DNA from 2 places in the Hominisplanchenecus murintestinalis genome. Region 2 is predicted to be linked to the other one. Evidence: riboswitches for the same ligand, from Rfam matches in the RefSeq annotation. Region 2 holds a riboswitch; the other holds the start of a gene.
The links. Region 2 has a riboswitch for ZMP and ZTP ahead of NFR99_RS02145 (formate--tetrahydrofolate ligase). Riboswitches for the same ligand answer to the same signal wherever they lie in the genome.
Positions count from the first base shown of each region.

Region 1: linked by a shared signal. The riboswitch ahead of NFR99_RS03375 (IMP cyclohydrolase) and the one ahead of NFR99_RS02145 (formate--tetrahydrofolate ligase) in region 2 are both predicted to bind ZMP and ZTP.

Region 1 is NZ_CALPCM010000005.1:40,113-45,206, reverse strand. Features, by position in the region: gene NFR99_RS03390 (hypothetical protein) at 1-129, opposite strand, end outside; gene NFR99_RS03385 (hypothetical protein) at 171-842, opposite strand; gene NFR99_RS03380 (phosphoribosylaminoimidazolecarboxamide formyltransferase) at 1,214-2,392, opposite strand; gene NFR99_RS03375 (IMP cyclohydrolase) at 2,405-3,118, opposite strand; ZMP/ZTP riboswitch at 3,183-3,266, opposite strand; gene NFR99_RS03370 (AraC family transcriptional regulator) at 3,318-4,169, opposite strand; gene NFR99_RS03365 (methyltransferase) at 4,306-5,094, opposite strand, start outside.
Region 2 is NZ_CALPCM010000003.1:54,579-59,672, forward strand. Features, by position in the region: gene feoB (ferrous iron transporter B) at 1-258, shown strand, start outside; gene NFR99_RS02125 (FeoB-associated Cys-rich membrane protein) at 276-449, shown strand; gene NFR99_RS02130 (DUF2325 domain-containing protein) at 594-872, shown strand; gene NFR99_RS02135 (DUF3793 family protein) at 931-1,482, shown strand; gene NFR99_RS02140 (flavodoxin) at 1,602-2,030, shown strand; ZMP/ZTP riboswitch at 2,081-2,164, shown strand; THF riboswitch at 2,202-2,292, shown strand; gene NFR99_RS02145 (formate--tetrahydrofolate ligase) at 2,398-4,083, shown strand; gene NFR99_RS02150 (formate/nitrite transporter family protein) at 4,175-4,945, shown strand; gene NFR99_RS02155 (SGNH/GDSL hydrolase family protein) at 5,091-5,094, shown strand, end outside.

The DNA.
Region 1 (5,094 bases), on a different contig from region 2:
CCGTGTTAATAGCAATGATATGTCTGCACCCTCATTTATTTTGCCTGTCATATAATGATAGAAGACACATTCCCCCGTAAAAACTACGTACATAAAAATCAAATAAAAGAATGCGTTGTATTTTTTCATTGATGCCTCCTTAGCAGAATGCTGTTCTATATAATATTCCATTATCCTATCGTACCCAATGTAATATAACTATTTGGCGTATAAGAAGAATTTCCATGTGAATACGTTACCTGTGCTTTATATTGTATAAGTGCAGCTGTCGTTACGTAATGATATTTAAATCCTGTATTCAATGAATATGTAGTGCCAACTTTAGGTGACGCTACTGTAGTACTATTTTTTTCATTATATACAGCCGTTTCCTCTGCTGTACCACTACATACTGCAGATAATTGCAAGTTTCTAAGTTTAGTCTCTACAAACCTTGTAATTTTTGTACTCCCTTTGGTAAGTTTTAATACCCTAAAATTGTTACTTGTATAATAACTATAATACGCTGTATTCCTAAATGTAATATCACTCTGCGCCGAATCTTCTGTTACACTTCCAGTATTTTCTTTTGCTTTCATTATATATGAGTATGAAGTAACATTATATATTCTCTCTACATTTCCAGATTGAAATTTTTGAATCTCTACAGGATTTTTAGATTTTAATGTGTACGTTACTTGAATACGGTTATTGTCTAGTTCTTCAACTGCCTTCTCAATATTAGCAATTGGCTCTAATAATTTTAATGCTTCTTTTGGCATTTTTTCCGATAAATCGTAGTAAAGTTCCACTGAATTAAGGCGCTCTTTCAAAATATCCTTATATACATTGATACTGCTCACCGTCTCCATACTATACTTGGCTTCTACAGCGTCCAACTTTGTCAAAGACGTACTAACAATAGATGATGCATTTACAGGAATACAATATAATACCAAAAGAATAATGCCTAAATATTATAGAAACTCTTTTTTTCATACTTCAAATCCGCCTATCTTTTTACTTGCCTTTTTCCAACTTTTTATAATTATACTGAAACACTGGTATCACCTCTCATTTTGTTTATTTTAATTATCATAACATACTTTTATTATTTATTCAATTATTTTTTTATTATTTATAATAAAAAGTGACGGTCAGTTGAGATATACTATCCTCATCTTAACTGACCGTCTTTCTATTATACGATTCTATATACTTCCAAATCCCTTGCTCAATGATGGAACAGACGGATTCCCGTAAACGCCATCACCATCTGATACTTGTTGCAGCACTCGATGACCGCATCATCCCGCACGGAACCGCCCGGCTCTGCGATGTATGTCACGCCGCTCTTCTTCGCCCTCTCGATATTATCGCTGAATGGGAAGAATGCGTCGGAACCAAGGGTTACGCCCGTCATCTGATCAAGCCATTCCCTCTTCTCTTCACGGGTAAATATCTCCGGTTTTTCTTTGAAGATCTTCTGCCATGCGCCGTCTGCCAGCACGTCCATATATTCTTCGCCTATATAGACGTCAATTGCATTATCCCTGTCCGCGCGGCGGATACCGTCAACAAACGGAAGGTTCATCACCTTCGGGCACTGGCGCAGAAGCCAGTTATCTGCTTTCTGTCCTGCCAGGCGTGTACAATGCACCCTGGATTGCTGCCCTGCGCCGATGCCGATGGCCTGTCCGTCCTTTACAAAACATACGGAATTTGACTGCGTATATTTCAGGGTAATCAGGGCAATTTTCATATCGCGTACGGCTTCTGCCGGAAGTTCTTTATTCTCTGTCACGATATTCGAGAGCAGCTCATCATTGATTGGAAGCTCCTGCCGTCCCTGCTCAAAGGTAATCCCAAACACTTCCTTATGCTCAATCGGGTCTGGCCGATAGTTTTCGTCAATCTGGATAACGTTATAGTTCCCATTTTTCTTCTGCGCCAGGATTTCCAGCGCTTCTTCTGTGTAGCCCGGAGCTATCACGCCATCTGATACCTCCCGCTTAATCAGGCTTGCCGTATCCTTATCGCACACATCAGACAGCGCCACAAAATCGCCAAAGGAGGACATTCTGTCTGCGCCTCTCGCCCTGGCATAAGCACATGCCAGCGGGGATAACTCTCCCATATCATCTACCCAGTAAATCTTTGCTAAAGTTTCCGTCAGAGGCAGGCCGATTGCCGCTCCTGCCGGAGAAACATGCTTAAAGGAAGTTGCTGCCGGAAGCCCTGTGGCTTCTTTCAACTCGCGCACCAGCTGCCAGCCGTTAAAGGCATCCAAAAAATTAATGTACCCCGGTTTTCCCATCAATACCTTAATCGGCAGCTCATTTCCGTTTCCCATGTAAATCCTGGACGGTTTCTGGTTCGGATTACATCCGTATTTTAACTGCAGTTCTTTCATAGCACTTTCCTCCTACTGATTTTTATTTACGATTCTTGTTTCATAATTTCCGGTAGCGATGTCAATATACCGCACAAACAGGGATACCTTATTCTCCGCATTCAAGCTGTTCCAGAGCATTTCCGTAAACGCATCCATGTCGTCCGGAATCTCCACAAGCTTCGGCTCACCCTCAAAGCTGGGAAGCGGATTTCCGTCGCACATGTATGTGTGGATAAAATGTCCTTCACCGTTCACAGGAGCTTCATAGGCAAACGTATAACGGTGGCAGGAATCCGGGTTGCCGTTGCTGCTCTTCAGGATAGACATAGCATAATTGTAACCGCCGCCTTCCAGATGCATAATTCCTGAAATCCTGGGAGTGTAGTTCGGTGCGTCCGGCTCAAACTCCCTCGTCCGGAGACACTGCTCAAACGTCAGCTGCTTGTCCATGCCTTCGTAAATCGTATCCGTCTGGTCGCCGTTAGTTACAATCGTTTTATTTCCCAGAACACGCACCGGCGCGTAAATGATAAGGCTCGGGTCTGTCAGCTTCGACGGATCAAATGCCTGGGTACGGATGCCATCCCCGTCCTCCACGAACACCCGGTTGCGGCTATTCTCGCTTCTTCCCATAATAAAATAGGCAGTAACTGCTTTCGTACCATCCGCCGATTTACCGATTACGATCCCTCTTCCCGGGTAAGCATTCCCCTTTAACTCCAGCTCCAGTGACATTTTTTCCATAGATTTTCCCCTTTCTTGATAAAAGTATAATCAAAAAACCGCCTGAGGACCCTTGCATCGTTCAAGTGGTCGCCCAGGCGGTCGGCATCATCTTCACACTGTACTCCCTGTAGGTGCTCCTACGAATCCGCCAGTCGTACAGCTTACGCTCATCTTACACTATTTTCCTGCACATTGCAAGGCAAAACTTTACATCGCGTCAGACTATTTTTTTTACTACAGGTATCCATACTTCATATTGTGCATTTTGCGGGTCAGGATTTAAATAAACTTCTACATCGGCGGCATTGCCATACTCGTAACCTGAAGTTGGCAGCCATTCTGTCACAATGCGCTGTTCCAATTCCTGAATAGACTGGTTTGTACCCTGACCGGAGAATACCGCCCAGGTAGCTGCCGGCACAAGATATTCTTCCAGATCCTCCTGTGGTTGTGAAGTAGCTACGGCAATATAATATCTCCACTGCTCCGCATCGTTACAGATGCTGACACCAAGCACACCCATAGGCGGTGTATCCATCATGCCAGCCAATCTCTGTAATGTTCCGTTTTCAGATATTTCCTGCCATTTTTGGGGAATAACTGTAAAGTTCTTTTCAATCTCCTTATACAGCGGTACGGATACTCCTACGATACGGAACGCTTCTTTTGTTTCAATCCGATAATTCATTTCTTCCACTCCTTTGACTGTGATTTTAAATGTAAGAGGCGGGAAAGATTTTACAGATATGCCCTCGCTTTTTACAGCAGACGGCGCAATTCCATGAACAGACTGAAAAGCTCTGTTAAATGAAGTAGGGGAATTGTAACCATACTTACCTGCAACATCAATGATTTTCATACTATTCCCCTGCAAATCTACAGCAGCAAGTGACATTCTTCTTCTACGGATATATTCAGACAAAGGAATACCTGCCATGTAAGCAAACATTCTCTGAAAGTGATAGGACGAGCAGCAGGCAATACGTCCAAGCTGCCCATAATCAATTTCATCTGTCAAATGTTCTTCGATATAACCGATTGCATCATTTAATCTTTCAATCCATTCCATGATATAAGTCCTCCCGATGAATTCCAGTATATAATATTACTTTTATTTTTTCCTCTTAATTTCTGCACAAAAAAGAGAGGTTATATATCCTTTTGCTATTTTAGAGTTTATAAAATATAATCCCTAAAAATGCTATTTATCTTTCATTCTCCAGCTGCAATACATATAATACACTACCTTCCTTTTCTCTCACCGTCCACCGTTTCAGAAGTTTTATAAAATCACATTTTTTCAGGCAGCGCTGCAAAATGCCTTCTTCTGTAGTATAGATTGCCATAATACCTCCCACCGCCAGCATTCCCGGCGCCTTATGAAGAAATCTTTCATACAATTCCATAATTTCTCCCTTGCTCTTCGTTCCGGTAACTGTGGGCATATTTGTAATAATCTCATCAAACAAATATTTGTGATGAAAATCAAAGAAATCACGGGTAATAAAATTAATGTCAACTTCCGCCGCTTCTGCATTTACACGCGCTTTCTCAATTGCATTCGCATAGATATCGACACCGTACATATATCCCGCCTTCAGCACCCGAGCGCGCTCAATCAGCATAGTTCCTACGCCGCAGAATGGGTCAAGTACCTGAGCTCCTTCTTTCAGATAGGGTTTCAGCAGAGCCGTCACCAGTGCTGCGTTTGCCGGATGGATAGACGCAGACAATACCTGCTTTCGATAGGAAAACCTTTTATCTTTTAATGTATAAAGTTTCAGCAAGGGCAGAAATCCCCCGTCTTTGCGCTGAAGAATGCGCAGTTCCATTTCATAATCCGAAACTGAATTCATAAATTTCCGGCCGGAAGCCTTCTCGAAAGCTTGGGAAAATTTTTTAATAAATGCTGTCTTTTCATTTCTCTCCATATTCCCGCGCACCTCTGCCCGGAAATAAAAAGTCCCTTCTCCCTTATGGCAGCTCTCCAAAAA
Region 2 (5,094 bases):
TGCTTTGCGGCAATCGGCGCTATTAAGCGGGAGATGAATAGTGCAAAGTGGACATGGTTTGCTGTCGGATACCAATGCGGGTTCGCTTATGCAGTTTCCCTGGCAGTTTACCAGTTTGGAATGCTTTTTATGGGAGAGGGAAATCCAGTGGGAGTAATAGCAGCTCTGGCAGTTGTGATATTTATGCTGTTTATGCTGTTTCGTCCCTATAGTGAAGCAAAGACGCTCAGCGCGAAAAAGGCACGTTCTGTTGCGTGATGGCAAAGGAGGGGAAAATGTTATCCTGGATTATGGGAAATTTGGCTACAATTCTTATCAGCGCCGTTCTCGTTTTGGCGGTGTGTCTCATCATTGTAAAGATGGTGAAGGACAGAAAGCAGGGGAAATCCTCCTGTGGATGTGACTGCGGGAGCTGCGGTGCGTGCTGCCACGGAAAGAAAGAAATATAAAAAGTACAGTTCAGCTATATATGGCATCTTCTAATGAGAAAGCCCGCACTGGAAAATGGCAGGGAAGTCAAATTAAGAAGCAATAGATAGCTGAGCTGCTTTTTTGCTAGTGGTTAGCTGATGCTAACCAAAAGGAGGTCATGTATGAGTGTTGTTATTGTCGGAGGGAATGAGTGCATGGAAAGGAAATATAAAGATTTGTGCCGGGAATATGGATGCAGTGTAAAAGTTTTTACAAGAATGAAGGATGGGTTGAAAAGAAAGATTGGAAATCCAGACCTGCTGGTGTTGTTTACAAATACTACATGCCATAAGATGGTACGTTGTGCTTTGGATGGGACAAAAGGGAAGGAAACTGTAATTGCACGTTCCCATTCCAGTTCTATGGCGGCATTAAAAAAGATTTTAAAGGAACACGCATAATCATTTTGGGGAAGGGAAAAATAGAAGAAAAGATTTGAGTGTCTGAATGGAGGAGAATATGTCAGAAGAAATGATTATACAGCACTGCGCACCTACTCTGGCAGGAATGAAAACAGGGAATCTTTTTACCTGTCCTTATCAGGCAAAGAAGGAGCTGCAAAAAGAGATCAGGCATCTGAACCGTCTGCTGGCCTCCAGGGGAATCCGTGTGCTGCCGATCAAATATTATGAGCAGAAGGTATTGATTTACCTGTACCGCCCAAGCTATTTAAAGCGGGATTTTTCGAATAGAGACACGGTTTCTCTGTTGGGGGATTATGGATATGATGCAGGGAAGCCGGAACGCTGTTTAGTCCGTCTGATGGAACGGCTTAGAGAGAACAGGGAGTTTCCACATGAAATCGGTTTATTCCTAGGGTATCCGCCGGAGGATGTGAGAGGCTTTATCGAAAACAGGGCGGGAAACTGCAAATGTACAGGGTATTGGAAAGTATATGGAGATGAAGAGGGAGCAAAACGTTTATTTGGTAAATATAAAAAATGCACGGATATTTATTATAGTAATTGGGTCAGGGGAGAGGGAATGGAGCGGCTTGCAGTAGCTGTTTAGAGGGGGGATTTTCAGGAATTTATTCCCGTGGGCAGCGAGCCGGATGACTGCTTGCAGCGGGGAATTTGGTTTATAGAAAACCGGCGATAGAACGATAAAAAGAAAGGACAGGTAGAAGTATGGGGAAAATTGCAGTTGTATATTGGAGTGGGACAGGAAACACAGAGGAGATGGCAAACGCTGTTCTGGAAGGAGCGAGGCAAAAGGGCGCGGATGCGGCGCTATATACGCCGGACAGCTTTGATGCCTCCATGATAGAGGAGCAAGATGCCATCGCATTTGGCTGTCCTTCTATGGGATGCGAGGAGCTGGAGGATACAGAATTTGAGCCTATGTTTTCATCCTGCCGTGAAAAACTTGGAGGAAAGAAAGTGGCTCTCTTTGGCTCATACGGATGGGGCGATGGAGAATGGATGCGGGACTGGGAGGAAACCTGCCGGGAAGCGGGAGCGGTACTTGTATGCGAGAGTGTAATCTGCAATGAGGCTCCGGACGATGAAGCGGCGGATGCATGCAGGGCGCTGGGGGAAGTGCTGGCGGGGCAGTAATAATTCCTTGACAAATCCGCCTTTCAGGTGTATATTAAGAAGCATAAAGAAAAGGTTTTGATTACTGACGGATAGTTGTGGAGTACCACAAGGAAATCAAAATTATATGTGGGTCGACCGTCTGGGCAGCATTCGAGATTTTAGAGTGCTGCTTTTTATGTATCAGAACCTGGTAGAGTAGACGTTATACGTAAAGTGTCACAGAAGAGGGAGACTTTCTGTGAACGAAGGTTCGCCGCGTTATAATGTTGCTTCCGCTACTGCGTAAACTGTGGATATTTTTGTCCATTAACTTTGCGCGGCATTTTTTTGCCCAAAAACAGTAAAATCCCGCTGGGAATGCGGAAAATGAAAGGAGATTTTTATCATGGGTTACAAATCAGACATCGAAATCGCACAGGAGACAACGATGTCTCCAATTACTGAAATCGCTGCAAAAGCCGGCATCGATGAGAAGTATTTGGAGCAGTACGGAAAGTACAAAGCAAAAATCGACTATAATCTGCTGAAAGAGTCTGACAAGGCTGACGGCAAGCTGATCCTGGTTACGGCAATTAATCCGACGCCTGCAGGAGAGGGCAAGACAACAACGACCGTGGGTCTGGCAGACGGTATGCAGAAACTTGGAAAGAATGTTATGGTAGCGCTCCGTGAGCCGTCCCTGGGACCTGTATTTGGCGTGAAAGGCGGCGCAGCAGGCGGCGGTTATGCACAGGTAGTTCCAATGGAGGATATTAATCTTCATTTTACCGGTGATTTCCATGCAATCGGCGCAGCAAATAACCTGCTGGCAGCTATGATTGATAACCATATTTTCCAGGGAAATGACCTGAACATTGACCCGAGAAAAATTACCTGGAGAAGATGTGTGGATATGAATGACCGCCAGCTGCGTAATGTAGTGGACGGACTGGGCGGCAGGACAAACGGTACGCCAAGGGAAGATGGTTACGATATCACGGTAGCATCTGAAATTATGGCAGTTCTTTGTCTGGCAAGCGATATTACAGATTTGAAAAAGAGGCTTTCCAGAATCATTATCGGATACACATATGGCAAACCGTCAGAGCAGAAGCCGGTTACTGCCGGTGATTTACATGCAGAGGGCGCTATGACAGCTCTTCTGAAAGATGCATTGAAACCAAACCTGGTGCAGACCCTGGAGCACGTTCCGGCAATCGTACACGGCGGCCCGTTTGCAAATATTGCACACGGATGTAACTCCGTGACAGCAACGAGGATGGCTATGAAGCTGGCTGATTATACCATCACAGAAGCAGGATTCGGCGCAGATTTGGGAGCTGAGAAATTCCTGGATATCAAGTGCCGCATGGCAGGGCTGAAACCGAATGCAGTCGTTATCGTAGCTACTGTACGTGCACTGAAGTACAATGGCGGCGTGGCAAAAGCCGACCTGAATAATGAGAACCTGGAGGCGCTGGAGAAAGGACTTCCAAACCTTCTGAAACACGTAAGCAATATCAAGAACGTATATAAACTGCCATGTGTAGTTGCTATCAATGCATTCCCGACAGATACAAAGGCAGAGTTGGATCTGGTTGAGGCGAAGTGTAAAGAGCTTGGTGTAAATGTAGCGTTGTCTGAAGTATGGGCAAAAGGCGGCGAGGGCGGAAAGGCTCTGGCAGAGAAAGTTCTGGAACTGGTAGAGCAGCCAAACGATTTCACATTCTCTTATGAGCTGGAAGGCAGCATTGAGGATAAGCTGAATGCTATCGTTCAGAAGATTTACGGCGGCAAGAGAGTTGTCCTGACAGCAAATGCCCAGAAACAGGCAAAACAGTTAGAGGATCTTGGATTTGGAAACTGTCCAATCTGTGTGGCAAAGACACAGTACAGCCTGACAGACGACCAGACAAAACTGGGCGCTCCGACTGATTTTGAGGTAACTGTGCGTAACCTGAAGATTTCTGCAGGCGCAGGATTTATTGTAGCGCTGACCGGAGAAATCATGACGATGCCAGGACTGCCGAAGGTTCCGGCTGCTGAGAAGATTGATGTAGACGAGAGTGGTAAAATTACAGGCCTGTTCTAAATTTTGAAAGGCTGCGGCGGACTGCAAAGCCGTTTGACGCTTTGCAGCCCGCTTTTTTTACAGGATTCCTAAAAGAAAGGTAGGTATTATTATGTTTGGCGACGAATTTCAGGCGGCGGGCAATGCAGCGAAAAATAAGCTGGGACTTTTAGAGAAAAATCCGCTGGGATATGTCATGTCCTCTATTATGGCTGGGTTGTACATAGCATTTGGAAGCATCCTGATGGGAGTGGTAGGCGGTACTTTTACGGCAGGAGGCGCTTATTCTACAAAGCTGGTCTGCGGGCTTGTGTTTTCAGTGGGGCTGTGTTTTGTAATCATGGCGGGAGCAGAGCTTTTTACAGGAAATAACTTTGTAATGGCATGCGGCGCATTAAAGAAAGAGGTAAGCTGGGGAAAGGCTGTGATGCTTTGGATTGTGTGCTATCTGGGAAATTTGATAGGTTCTGTAGTGGGGGGAGGCCTTTTCACCCTGACAGGGCTTGCGACAGGAGATGTGGGGGCGTTTTTGGCGAATGCGGCCGCAGCAAAGATAGCAGGCGAACCGATGCAGCTTTTTGCGAAAGCAATTTTGTGTAATATCTGTGTGTGTCTGGCTGTATGGTGCAGCATTAAGATGAAAACAGAAGGCGGAAAAATTGCTATGGCGGTTGCCGGCGTGGTTACTTTTGTAACATGCGGATTTGAGCACAGCATTGCAAATATGACGTTTTTTACGATAGGTCTGCTGAATCCGAACGGCGCGGCTGTAAATATGGGGGGATGTCTGTATAACCTGCTGATCGTCACTGTAGGAAATATGATTGGCGGCATCCTGTTTGTAGCGGTTCCTTATTATCTGATTTCAAAATCGAAAAAATAGTGGCAGAAAGGACTTTTGCTTATTGGCAGAGGTCCTTTTGTTTTCAATATTTTACTTGTATTTTCCAGACCGAGCGTGTTATAATGAAACAGAAAAGAAACAAAAATGTAAAAGAAAGGTAACAGTTAGGGATGTGGTGATAAGTATGA